2 regions of the Algimonas porphyrae genome follow, and region 2 is predicted to be linked to the other one. Evidence: predicted binding sites of a transcription regulator. Region 2 holds the regulator's gene; the other holds the start of a gene.
The links. Region 2 encodes HrcA, which represses chaperone genes, less so after heat shock. Its sites were predicted from a motif close to GTTAGCANTCNNNNNNNNNGANTGCTAAC; they were not measured.

Region 1: the regulator HrcA is predicted to act here: its motif matches at 3,256-3,284, upstream of AB6B39_RS08850 (co-chaperone GroES).

What each region holds. Positions count from the first base shown of each region.
Region 1 covers NZ_CP163424.1:1,833,530-1,840,011, reverse strand. Annotated here, with positions in the region: gene AB6B39_RS08865 (M16 family metallopeptidase) at 1-179, opposite strand, end outside; gene AB6B39_RS08860 (hypothetical protein) at 402-1,190, shown strand; gene AB6B39_RS08855 (energy transducer TonB) at 1,196-3,040, shown strand; gene AB6B39_RS08850 (co-chaperone GroES) at 3,320-3,607, shown strand; gene groL (chaperonin GroEL) at 3,666-5,303, shown strand; gene AB6B39_RS08840 (hypothetical protein) at 5,381-6,295, shown strand; gene AB6B39_RS08835 (SEC-C metal-binding domain-containing protein) at 6,431-6,482, opposite strand, start outside.
Region 2 covers NZ_CP163424.1:3,155,552-3,162,033, forward strand. Annotated here, with positions in the region: gene hemW (radical SAM family heme chaperone HemW) at 1-1,075, opposite strand, end outside; gene rdgB (RdgB/HAM1 family non-canonical purine NTP pyrophosphatase) at 1,065-1,718, opposite strand; gene AB6B39_RS15340 (DUF2975 domain-containing protein) at 1,856-2,392, shown strand; gene AB6B39_RS15345 (helix-turn-helix domain-containing protein) at 2,392-2,640, shown strand; gene rph (ribonuclease PH) at 2,662-3,375, opposite strand; gene hrcA (heat-inducible transcriptional repressor HrcA) at 3,490-4,572, shown strand; gene AB6B39_RS15360 (nucleotide exchange factor GrpE) at 4,603-5,322, shown strand; partial or broken gene AB6B39_RS15365 (GIY-YIG nuclease family protein) at 5,382-5,606, shown strand; gene mutM (bifunctional DNA-formamidopyrimidine glycosylase/DNA-(apurinic or apyrimidinic site) lyase) at 5,762-6,482, shown strand, end outside.

The DNA.
Region 1 (6,482 bases), 1.3 Mb from region 2:
CCGTTGTCGAGCATGAAGCTTTCATAATCGAGAGTGAAGCTTGTCGACTCTGAAGCCGTGTCTGTGGTGACAGTCGTGGTCTGTGTGACCGTCGTCCGGGTCGTATCAGTGGTCGCATTCGCGCAGGCTGCTAGCAATATGGTGGCCGTGCCGGACAAAAGGATGGATCGAAACGTCATGAGGAACCTTTGAGCTTTATCGCCCTCAGTTTATTGAAGATGGCCAGAGTTGCAATGATCGACAATATGTTGCCAAGAGGTCTTCATATTGCCAACAAGTCTGCCCTGAAGCATATGTCGTCTGTTGGGTGGGCGCGATCCCTCTCGAAATTCCTGGATAGCAGGGTCAGGCCTGGGCCGCGAGTCTCTTGGCCAAGGACATTTGGCAAGGGGGCGTTTGGAATGGGACTGGCAAAGTGGGTTTTCGGTCTGGTCCTGATCCCAGGGCTTGCCTTCGCTCAGTCCGCGCCTGTGATCGACTTCTCGACCGATGTTCAGGATCTGTCTCCGCCCGAGTCCCAGCCCGCGACTCCGCTAGGCTCCAGCAACGCTCCAGACCACGCAGACGACAAGAAATTGGATAGGAGTGCTGAACGAGAAAGGGTGGCGACGCTCTGCTGCAAGACATGGGGATTGGACTGTCCCGAACCGCCAGGCTCGTTCCATCTTATATCCAGGTCGCTTTCCCCGGAAAGCATTGCCGGTTCTCAGTGTAGTCCGCTGGGGTCTGGAGCGGTCGTCGCCCGATGCTGGGATCGCACGGTTGCCGCGATCAAGGCGCAGCGCGCACAGGAAGCCGCAGCGAGCAAGCGCCGAGCCGAGATCAGACGCCAGCGCGCGCGAGAAAAGGAGGCCAGCAGGGACAGCTATTGCCGCTCGATCAAGCCAGCCTATGACCGCGGAGAGGTTCCGCGCGACTTCGTCGAAAACCTCTACGTCGATCCGGCCAGTCTTGATCGGGCCGACGATAGATTGGACGCGCAACTTGCCGCTATTCGCGCTCAAGCCGAGCGAGAGACTCACGAGGAAACACGCCAGAAACGTTTCGACGCTGCCAACAAGGCCGAAGCGTCACGTCTGGATATCGAGGCTCTGAAGCGACGCGCTCGGACCAGCCTCGAAGAGAAGTGCAATGCCGGCAATCACTGCGCCTGTGCCGAGCTCAATCCGGACTCTAAAATTTTATGCTGACAGTCATGAAACAGAAAATCTGCGTTTTCGCCGCTCTTGCCATGCTGGCAAGCGCGCCCCCGACTTTCGCTCAAATCCCCGACACGGTTCGCGCCGAGGTGCTGCAAAGACAGATTGTTTCCTCGATACAGGACGGCGATCTGGACGGCGCGAAATCATCGATCGAGGCGCTTCGCAAACTCGATGTCAAAATGCCGAACCGGATCGAACTGACAGCGGCAAAGATCGATGCGGCCCAAGAGGATTACACGGCGTCTTATCAGGCCCTGACGCGATATTTCAAAACCGCGACCAATGCCGATGATGGGTATGACGAGGCGATCACACTATTTGCCGTGATCGAGCCGCTCTACAAGGCCGAACAGGAAGACATCAAGGCAAGGCGTCGGGCAGAGCGCGAAGCCGAAAAAGCAAGACGTGAGGCGGAACGTGAGGCGGCCGCAGCCATTGCCCGCGAAGAAAAACGGGGCCGGCTTGAAGCTGAAGCGCGAAAGCAAGGTTTTGTTGCCTATGATCTGCCCGTTCATGCCACACTTGTAGGACACAAAGACGACGTTACCGATGCCGTCTATTCGCCGACCGGGAACATCATTGTCACCGGATCGAAGGACAAAACCGTCAAGGTCTGGGACGCAGAGACTTATGGATTGCTGGCGACGTTGCCGACGCCTGGCTGCGGCGTCAATTCCCTCGATGTCTCACCAGACGGCACAATGATCCTGGCGGCCTGTGACGTTGGACCGAAGCTGTTCCTCTGGGAGACCCGGGACTACGCCCTGAGATGGAGCATCCAAGGCCGGCCAGTCGACGTTTTCGCGTCGGCCCTATTCTCGCCAGACAGCTCCATGATCGCGTCGGTCACCCGCTTGACCGGCTTGGCGGAGATCAGGACGGTCTCCGACGGCTCTCTGGTACAGAAATACGACATCGGCGCCTGGCCGTACGACATCGCCTTTACCACAACCGGGAATAGAGTGTATCATCTGGCAACGAACAAGCGGGTCCAATTTGACGTCGTCAACTCCGATAGATTTGACATCCTCGGATTCAATAATTGGAGGACCGGAACATATGATCAGGATTTCACGACCTTTCCCCATTTCTCGGATGAAGGAGCACATGCCATCGCGTTCGGGGCGTACCCCAACATAATCAACCTGTATCAGATGATTGCGATCGACGATCCGCAGACCGCAGATGAAGAAACGCACCTTTCGGTCAGCCAACGCCTTGAAGTTCCCATGTCCGGAAACACGCCGAGACATACGGCCTACCTGGCTGGCACTGAATACGGCGTTTTGTCTCGGAGCGACGGCACGACCCACATTTTCAAGATACCCGATGCGGGCAGTGCGCGCGACAGTGTGAAGATCGACTATCTTGCACGGTTCGATGGATCACAGAACCACCCTGCCGGTTTCTCCCCGGATTACCGGTTCGCCGTTGCCGGATCGGATAATAGCAGCGCCAAGGTCTGGCGTGTCAGAACGATCCCCTATTCGAAGCCTGTGATGAATTTAGGCGCGACCGAGGATCGCGATGCGCGTCCGCTCAGGAGAATTCCGCCGACATTCCCACCCAGGTTTCTGGAAGGCAACCACAGTGGCTATTGTAAAATGAAATTCGATGTGTCCCCGGATGGTCAACCCTTCAATGTGAGCGCAGAGATGTGCACGGACAATGTCTTATATCGCGAAAGCATTCGAACCATTGAGCGCTGGCAGTACCGACCCAAAATCCGGTTTGGAAAACCTGTCAGAAGGTCGGGCCTTGAAACCACGGTCGCATACATTCTTGTTGATGATGACAACAAGCAGCTACCCTACCCGGACGGTTTCTCAAATCCGTAATCAGAGAAATACTCTGACGGTCAATATGGGGCTACCACACATCGGTCGCTGAATGAATCCCTGTGACAGGCATTGCCCCTTTTGTCGGGGCTGTCCGGTCCACCAGGGGCTGTTCGCACCACAACTTATATGTTTGGGTGCCCTCTGCACAAAACTTTCGAGTTTTTGTCTTTGCGCCTCTTGCACCTCTTCCCCACCCTGCATACATGCGCCCCGTTGGCACTCTCATACGGGGAGTGCCAAGCGCTATTACCAACCTTAAATCAGAGAGAAGACGCAATGAAGTTTCGTCCCCTCCACGACCGCGTGGTCGTAGAACGTGTCGCAGAAGACACAAAAACTGCCGGCGGCATCATCATCCCCGACACAGCCACTGAAAAGCCCTCTGAGGGCCAAGTCGTCGCTGTCGGACCCGGCACACGCAACGATGACGGTTCCACCAACACGCTGGACGTTCAGGTCGGTGACCGCGTTCTGTTCGGCAAATGGGGCGGCACGGAAGTCAAGATCGACGGCAAGGACCTGCTGATCATGAAAGAATCCGACATTATGGGCGTGATCGGCTAACGCCGCCCGCCTCGACAAACCCACAATCAAGAACACCACCACTTACTGGAGAAGCTAAATGGCTGCCAAGGAAGTCAAATTCGGTTCGGACGCGCGCGATCGCATGCTGGAAGGCGTCGATATTCTCGCCAATGCCGTCAAAACCACACTCGGTCCCAAGGGCCGCAACGTCGTCATCGAAAAATCATTCGGTGCCCCCAAGATCACCAAGGACGGCGTCTCCGTCGCCAAGGAAATCGAACTCGAGGACAAGTATCAGAACCTCGGTGCGCAAATGCTGCGCGAAGTCGCCTCCAAGACCAATGACAAGGCCGGTGACGGCACGACCACAGCGACCGTACTGGCCCAAGCCATCGTTCGCGAAGGTCTGAAGCGCGTTGCCGCCGGCATGAACCCGATGGATCTGAAGCGCGGTATCGACAAGGCCTCTTCCGAAGTCGTCGGCGACCTGCTCAAGAAAGCCTCCAAGATCAAGAAATCCGAGGAAATCGCTCAGGTCGGTACGATTTCGGCCAATGGCGAAGCCTCCATCGGCGAAATGATCGCCGAAGCGATGAACAAGGTCGGCAATGAAGGCGTGATCACGGTCGAAGAAGGCAAGACAGCCGACACCGAACTCGATGTCGTCGAAGGCATGCAGTTCGACCGCGGCTACCTCTCGCCCTACTTCATCACCGACCCTGAAAAGATGCGCGTCGAGCTCGACGACCCCTACATCCTGCTCAACGAAGGCAAGCTGTCTTCGCTGCAAGCCATGCTGCCGATCCTCGAAGCGGTCGTTCAGACGGGCAAGCCCCTGCTGATCATCGCCGAGGACATTGAAGGCGAAGCGCTGGCGACCCTCGTGGTCAACAAGCTGCGCGGCGGCCTGAAAATCGCAGCCGTCAAGGCGCCTGGCTTCGGTGATCGCCGCAAGGCCATGCTGCAGGACATCGCAGTCCTGACGGGCGGCACGGTCATTTCCGAAGATCTCGGCATCAAGCTCGAAAATGTCGCGCTGACGGATCTCGGCACGGCCAAGCATGTCCACATCACCAAGGACGACACGGTCATCGTGGACGGCTCCGGCAAGAAGGGCGACATCACTGCCCGTGTTGACCAGATCCGCAAGCAGGCCGAAGACACTTCAAGCGACTATGACCGTGAAAAGCTGCAGGAACGTCTGGCGAAACTCGCTGGCGGTGTGGCTGTGATCAAGGTCGGCGGCTCCACGGAAGTGGAAGTGAAAGAGCGCAAGGACCGCGTCGATGACGCGCTGAACGCCACACGCGCCGCTGTTGAAGAAGGCATCGTCCCCGGGGGCGGTACGGCCCTGCTGCGCGCAAGCCGCTTCATCAATGTCGAAGGCCTCAATGATGACGAGCAGGCCGGCATCGACATCGTCAAGGCCGCCCTCGCCTACCCGCTGCGTCAGATCGCTGACAATGCCGGCGTCGAAGGCGCTGTGGTCGTCGGAAACGTGATCGCCAAGAACAAGGCGAATTACGGCTACGACGCGCAGAATGACGAATATGTCGACATGGTCAAAGCCGGAATCATCGACCCCGTCAAAGTCGTCCGCACAGCCCTGCAAGACGCAGCAAGTGTCGCCGGCCTGATCCTGACGACCGAAGCCGCGATTGTGGAAGCACCAAAGGCCGACGCGCCTGCCATGCCAGACATGGGCGGAATGGGCGGAATGGGCGGCATGATGTAAGTCGCCCTCTGCGGCTTACATCATACGCGACCATTCCTGAGAGCTTTTGAAAACGGCCCCGTGAAGAATTTGATCCATTGGATCAAATTCAGGGCCGGGTTCAAAACTTCGGAACCAATAAAGGCCGCCTTGCAGGAATGCAGGGCGGCTTTTATATTAAGGAATATACGATGCAACGATTTACAGAACGAACTGGGCTAATTGAGAAACCACAGCAACTCAAACTCGGAGAAATCCCAGACGGCTTCCGGAATATCGTACATCTATCAATGATTGAAGCCCTCGAACACGTTCGTTTGTACGGCTCAATGGGGGGTTACTACCTCAGTCCAGAAGGCAAAGAACTTTTCCGAGACTTTACTGTGATTGAACTCGGAAAACCTGTGGCAAAAAACATGAAGTATGAGGCGGCAGAGCGTATCGCCAACTCAATACATCTGTCAGCTTTTCCAAAGCTGTTCGATTATTTGGAATACTTTATGGAGCGTGACACCTCGGGACGATGCGCTGATCGGATTGCCACGGCATGCGTCAAACATGCCGTGGCCTATCGTGTAAGAAACCGACATTTCATTGCTATCGGAAATAATGAACAAGCTGAGGCTTTCGAATCTGCGTTCGAGATCACACGAAATTCGAGTGCAAATGGTGCAAGTGCACATCTTGAACAGGCGGCACGGGCTCTTGCTCAACAGAAATATGCCGACAGTGTGAGAGAAAGTATCTCTGCTGTTAAGTCTACAGTGCGATTTCTAACTGGTTCAAGTGGTACTTTGGGTGAGCTTTTAAGTAGCCTAAAAAAGAAAAAGGCTCTTCACCCAGCCCTTGCTAACTCATTTAGCAAAATGTACGGCTATACGTCTGACGTCGACGGCATCCGCCATTCTCTTATCCATGAGGACACCGCATCTGTCAGCGAGGCAGAAGCGCTCTATATGATTGGCGCATGCTCATCATTTATCAGCTACTTGCTTACTACTGAGGCCTCCTAGCACATAAACCGATAATAGATGCACCCGCCGATCAAGTCGGCGGGAGCGGGAACTCGGTCAGAGCCATCAGACCTCACCGTACATAATAATCCCTCCGGCTCCCATCGAAGCCGTCCTCCCTTAAAGCAGCATTTCTTAAAATCTCCGTCCGCTTCCGCAGGGACAGGGATCATTGCGGCCTAGCTTT
Region 2 (6,482 bases):
CATGTAACAGGCCATCCGCGATCAGGGCCGGATCGACGGTAAGCGGCTCACCCCGGATCGTCGCCAGGCGTGACAGGGACAGCCCCTCTTCGATCCGCAGACCCATCAGAACATATTCTTCGGAAGCCGCTGCCGGTGTGAGCCGCTCGGACCGGATTGCCGTACCGGACACGTCTACCGCATTGATATAGTCTACGGGTCGCAGCGCTGTCTCCGTGGCGATGCGCCCCTTTTCCGTCCAGAGACGACCATGCGCGCCCGGGCCGACCCCGACATAATCCTGTCCGCGCCAATAGGCGAGATTATGCGCGCTCTCATGTCCGGGCTGCGCAAAGTTGGACACTTCATAATGGCCATAGCCAGCCACGCCGAGTCGGGCTTGAATCCGTTCAAAATCCGACGCGCTGCGATCCTCACCAACAGCGCGCTGCGATCCGCGTGCTTCGGCCTGGGCAAAGGCCGTGCCCGGCTCGATGGTCAACTGATAGGTCGACAGATGCGGCACGCCAGAGTCGAGCAGCCGATCCAGATCACGGGCCAGCCGATCATCCGTTTCCCCTGCCACGCCGAAAATCAGATCGGCGGAAACGGACCGCATGGCCGCCAGCGCCGTATCGACGGCGTGGCGCGCGGACAGGCCGTCATGGTCCCGCCCCAATCGTTTGAGGACGCCGTCATCAAAACTCTGCACCCCGAGCGACAGGCGCGTCAGCCCGACCGAGTGCCAGGCAGTCATGCGGTCCGCCGTCACATCGCTGGGATTGGCCTCCAGAGCGAGCTCTGCCGCCCCCAGCCCCCAGAGGCGGTCGATCGCCCCGATCAGCCGGTCGAGCTGTCCTTCCATGAGCAAGGACGGCGTTCCGCCCCCGAAATGCACCGATCCGACGGTCCGCGCGCCCGTCCAGCGCCGCCAGTGACCCAGATCCGCAACCATCGCATCGACCAACGCCTCGGCTTCGCCCGCACGCCGGTCGAGATGAACATTGAAGTCGCAATAGGGACAGATCCGGGCACAATAGGGCCAGTGCAGATAGACGGCCAGCGGCCCCGGAGCCGGCCCAGTGTCAGCTGTCACAGCTATCAGTCACGGGCCCATCCGGAAACTGGTCATCCAGGAACAGGCGGAAAGCGGCGGCGCGGTGGCTCTTGGCGTGTTTCTCCTCCGGATCGATCTCGGCAAAGGTCTGATTGTCGCCATCCATGATGAAAATGGGATCATAGCCGAACCCCTGATCGCCCCGGGGCGGCCAGACGATCTGCCCCTCGCAGCGACCTTCATAGACCCTGTTCGACCCATCCGGGAACGCCAGACAGAGGGCGCAGACGAACCGCGCACGTCGGTCTTCGCTCTCGCCCAGTTCGCGCTGCACACGCGTCATGGCTCGCATGAAATCCCGGTTCCCGTCTTCGTCCTCGGCCCAGCGCGCCGCATGAATGCCCGGCTGCCCGTTCAGAGCGATCACGTCGATCCCGCTATCATCTGATAGCGCCGGGTGGCCCGAGGCCACGGCTGCGGCGACCGCTTTCAGACGGGCATTGCCGGCATAGCTGTCTTCGGTCTCGTCCGGTTCGGGCAGGTCCAGTTCCGCCGCGCTGATCGTTTGCAGGCCGAACGGCGCCAGCAGGGCACGGATCTCGCGGACCTTGCCCTGATTGTGGGACGCGACCACCAGGGTCTGTCCGGATGCGAGCTGTGTCAGGGGCGGATTATCAGTCATGGGCGGGACGTAATCGCAGCGACGCCGCAGCGCAACGCCGGAACCCTTGATAACGGCCAGCGCGGCGGATTGGGACAGTCATTGACACGCCGTATCCCTACCTTGCGTTGGAGGATTTATCGTTTATCAACACATGCGTGAATGCTCTGACACAGACCCCCAAACCCGTTTCCAGCGGCCTTATCATCCTGTTGCGAATCGTGCAGGCTCTGCTGCTGGTCGGGCTGGTCGTGCTGAGCGCCAGCGCGCTGGCCTTTGCACTCAATACCGGTGTTTATGACTGGCTTCAGGGCAATTCCGAAGCCGGGCCCCTGCCCGGCGCGGGCCGATTGGCCTTTGCCTGCATTACCGGGGCGATCACCGCCTTTGCCTGGCTCGCCGTGCTGTCAATCCTGATCCGCGTGATCCGCACGGTGCAGATGGGTGATCCGTTCGTTGAGGCCAATATCACCCGCCTGCGGGCAATGTGGATGCTGATCGCGGCGACCGAAATCTTCCGCATACTGGTCCACGGCTTTGCCGATATTTCCGTCGGCGCCTTGGGCGTCGCCCCAGCTGATACCGGCATGGATATCCGCATCGGGACCTGGTTCCTGGTGCTGGTCATCGCCGCCCTGTCCGAAGCCTTCCGTCAAGGCGCGGAAATGCGCGCGGAAGCGGAACTGACGATCTGATGGCCATTCAAGTCAATCTGGACCGGGTCCTGCTCGACCGAAAGATGAGCCTGACCGAACTGGCCGATCGCGTCGGCATCACGCTGGCCAATCTGTCAATCCTGAAGACCGGCAAGGCTCGCGCCGTGCGCTTCTCCACGCTCGACGCCCTCTGCCGCGAGCTGGAGTGCCAGCCCGCGGATATCTTGGAGTGGGTGCCCGAAGGCGACACCCCACCCATTCCCGAATTTTCAGTCGGAAAGCGCTAGCGCCAGCATTTACGCCAGCATTTACGCCAGCGCGGCTTCCTGCATCGCGCACAGCTCGCCAATGCCTTTTTTCGCCAGCCGCATCAGTTCGTCCATTTCCTCGCCAGAAAAGGGCGTCTCTTCGGCGGTGGCCTGAACCTCGATGATGCCGCCGCTGGCGGTCAGGACGAAATTTGCGTCGGCCTGTGCGGCACTGTCTTCGACATATTCCAGATCGAGTTGGCACGTGCCGTCCACGATCCCGCAGCTGACTGCGGCCATGGGCGACGTAACCGGGTTGGTTTCGATCAGTCCTTGGTCCACCAGCCCGGCACAGGCCTGGCTGAGCGCGACCCAAGCACCGGTGATCGCCGCCGTGCGCGTTCCGCCATCAGCCTGCATAACGTCGCAATCGACCACGATCTGCCGCTCGCCCAGCGCCTTCAGATCGGTCACGGCGCGCAAGGACCGCCCGATCAGTCGCTGGATTTCGACCGTGCGCCCACCCTGTTTGCCGCGCGCGGCTTCGCGGTTATTGCGCGTATGGGTCGAGCGCGGCAGCATGCCATATTCCGCCGTCACCCAGCCTTTGCCCTTACCCTTCATCCAGCGCGGCACACCCTCATCGACGCTGGCCGTGACCAGCACATGTGTGTGGCCGAACCGGATCAGGCAGGACCCTTCGGCATAGCGGGACACGCCCGTCTCCATCGTGACGGGACGCAACTGGTCGAGGGCTCTGTTTTCGGGACGCATGACGGTCTTTCCTTCTCTATCGGTGGCGGCTCCTGCGACGTCATGCGCGGAAAGGCAAGTCGCCCCGCGCATAACCCTTGCGAGTCCGGCAAAGGCCGACCAGATAGGCAGTCCATGTCCGTTCTGGCCACATTCCCCTTGTCCGAGCTCGACGCGCGCGCCCGCGCGATCTTCGGCTCTGTCGTCTCTGCCTATCTGGAAACCGGACAACCGGTCGGCTCCAAGTCGCTGGCCCTGTCCGGCACCGCCCTCTCACCCGCATCGATTCGGTCCGTCATGGCCGATCTGACGCATATGGGGCTGCTCGAGAGCCCGCATGTCAGTGCCGGGCGGCAACCGACACAGGCGGGACTGCGCCTCTATGTCGACGGCTTGCTGGAGATCGGTGACGTGTCCCGCGACGAACGCCGTCACCTGGAAGCACAGATCGCCGCATCGGGCCGCGAACCGGAGGAAGTCTTTCTGCAGGCTTCGACCCTGCTGGCCGGGCTGGCAGGCGGGGCCGGTCTTGTCCTGGCACCCGAACCTGTCCGCGAGACCGCCCTGTCACATGTCGAATTTGTCGGTCTTGACGATGGCCGCACGCTTGTCGTGATGGTGCATGAGGACGGGCGGGTCGAGAACCGGCTGATGCCACGCCCCGAGGGCGTGCTGAGTGCCAGTCTGGAACGGGCCGGAAACTTCCTGTCGGCCCGGTTGCGCGGACGCCAGCTCTCAGAAGCGCGCGCCGATATTCTGAGCGAAATCGAGCAGGGCCGCGCGGCAATCGACATTGCCGCGGCCGCCCTGATCAAGCAGGGACTGGCGGCCTGGACGGATGAGCCGGCCCAGAACCGCAAACTGATTGTTCGCGGACAGGCCCGGCTGCTTGACAATCTCGACACGCGCACCGACGTGGGGGCCGATCTGGAACGCATCCGGCTCCTGTTCGAGGATCTGGAGCGCAAGGAAGAGCTGATTTCTCTGCTCGACCAGACGGAACATGCGGACGGCGTCAGGATTTTCATAGGGACGGAGAACCCGATGTTCTCTCTGTCCAGTTCCAGCGTCGTGGTCGCCCCTTACCGGGACGGCCATGGCAAGTTGCTGGGGGCACTGGGCGTGATCGGACCGACACGGTTGAATTATGGCCGGGTCATCCCAATGGTCGATCTGACGGCAAAACTGGTCGGCGAAACGCTGACGCGACGCGCCTGATGCGCGGATATAGGAGCAAGAGACCAAGCCATGGCTGGTGATATCGAGAACGGAAACAGCGTCCCCGGAGCGGGGGGCATGGATGAATGGGATGCCCTGCAGGCGCAGATCGACGCGGAAGGCGAAGGTCAGCCCGAGCGCAAACCGAGCGCGGCCGAGCTGAAGCGGGCCGCCGACGACTTTCTGAAAAAACACAAGGACGATGTCCTGTCCGACGACGATCCGGCGGGTGAGCCCGGCGCAGACGCGGCAACGGACGACACGCCCGACGATTCCGCACGCGTCCGTGAGCTGGAAATGGAAATCGCGACCATGAAGGATCAGGCCATGCGCACACTGGCCGAGGCCGACAATATCCGCAAACGCGCAGAACGCGAAGTGCAGAACGCCAAGCTATACGGGGTCGAGAAATTCGCCGCCGACATGCTCTCCGTCTATGATAATCTGTCCCGCGCGCTGCACACGATCGATGGTCAGGCCAAGGAAGAGCTGGGCGAGAATGCCCGCAACCTCGTCGCCGGGATCGAGCTGACCGAAAAGGATCTGACGACGGCGCTGGAACGCCATCAGGTCAAACCCGTCCCCGGTGTCGGGGCCAAATTCGACCCCAATGTCCATCAGGCCGTCGCCAACATCCCCCACCCGGATGTCGAGAAGGGCCATGTCGCCGCCGTCATGCAGCAAGGCTTCACCATCGGCGGTCGGACGCTGCGCGCCGCCATGGTGGCTGTGAGCACGGGTCAAGGCTGAATCTTCGAACCTTCATCACCGAGCTTCACTCGGTGATCCATCTCAGTCCCTTTGCCGTCATGGCAAAGGGTTATGTCTATATACTCTGCAACCGTAAAAACGGGTCGCTCTATACGGGTTTCACGAAAGACCTCTGGGCGCGAGTGCAAGAGCACACGAACAAAACCGACCCCAACTGCTTCACAGCCCGATACGATGTTGATCGTCTTGTCTACTTTGAATCCTACGATCTGGTGGTCTAAGCACTACGTCGCGAAAAACAGATCAAGAACTGGAACCGATCATAGAAAATCGCCTTGTTTGAAAAGGATAATCCAGACTGGCGCGAACTGACACTCGATTGGCAGGATATTGAATGACCACCGCTCTGGAAGATGGATCACCGAATCAAGTTCGGTGATAGAGGACGATCTGTCATAGGCGAAACCAGAGATCTACGATGCCCGAACTCCCCGAAGTCGAAACGGTTCGCCGCGGTCTCGCCCCTGTTCTGGAAGGCCGGATTATCTCGCATGTCCAACTGAACCGTCCGGATCTTCGCTTTCCCTTTCCGGACGACTTCGCCGACCGCATTGAGGGGCAGCGCGTGGAGCGTCTGTCGCGCCGGGCCAAATTCTTGCAGGCGGACCTGACCTCAGGCGAGCGTCTGTTCATGCATCTGGGTATGAGCGGGCGGTTTGTGCTTGGCGGCTCACAGCTCGGCGAGTTCACCCATGCTCACGATGCCGATCCGAAACATCATCATGTCATTTTCACGACCGAAGACGGCAATACCGTCACCTATAATGATCCGCGCCGCTTCGGCTTCATGGAGCTGGTGAAACCGGACGCGCCCTACCGTCTCGATGATCTGGGGCCGGAGCCCCTCGGCAACGGCTTCAACGCCCCCGATCTGCGCGCCCGGCTCAAGGGTAAGAAAACGCCGATCAAGATCGCCCTGCTGGATCAGCGGATCGTGGCGGGCCTTGGCAATATCTATGTCTGCGAAGCCCTGTTCCGGGCCGGGATCAGCCCCGGGCGCGGGGCCGGACGGCTACGCGTGGCTGAAACCGAACGGCTGGTCGGGCACATCAAGGCGGTACTGATCGAAGCCATCGCGGCAGGTGGGTCATCCCTGCGCGACCACCGCCAGGCCGACGGCGCACTCGGCTATTTCCAGA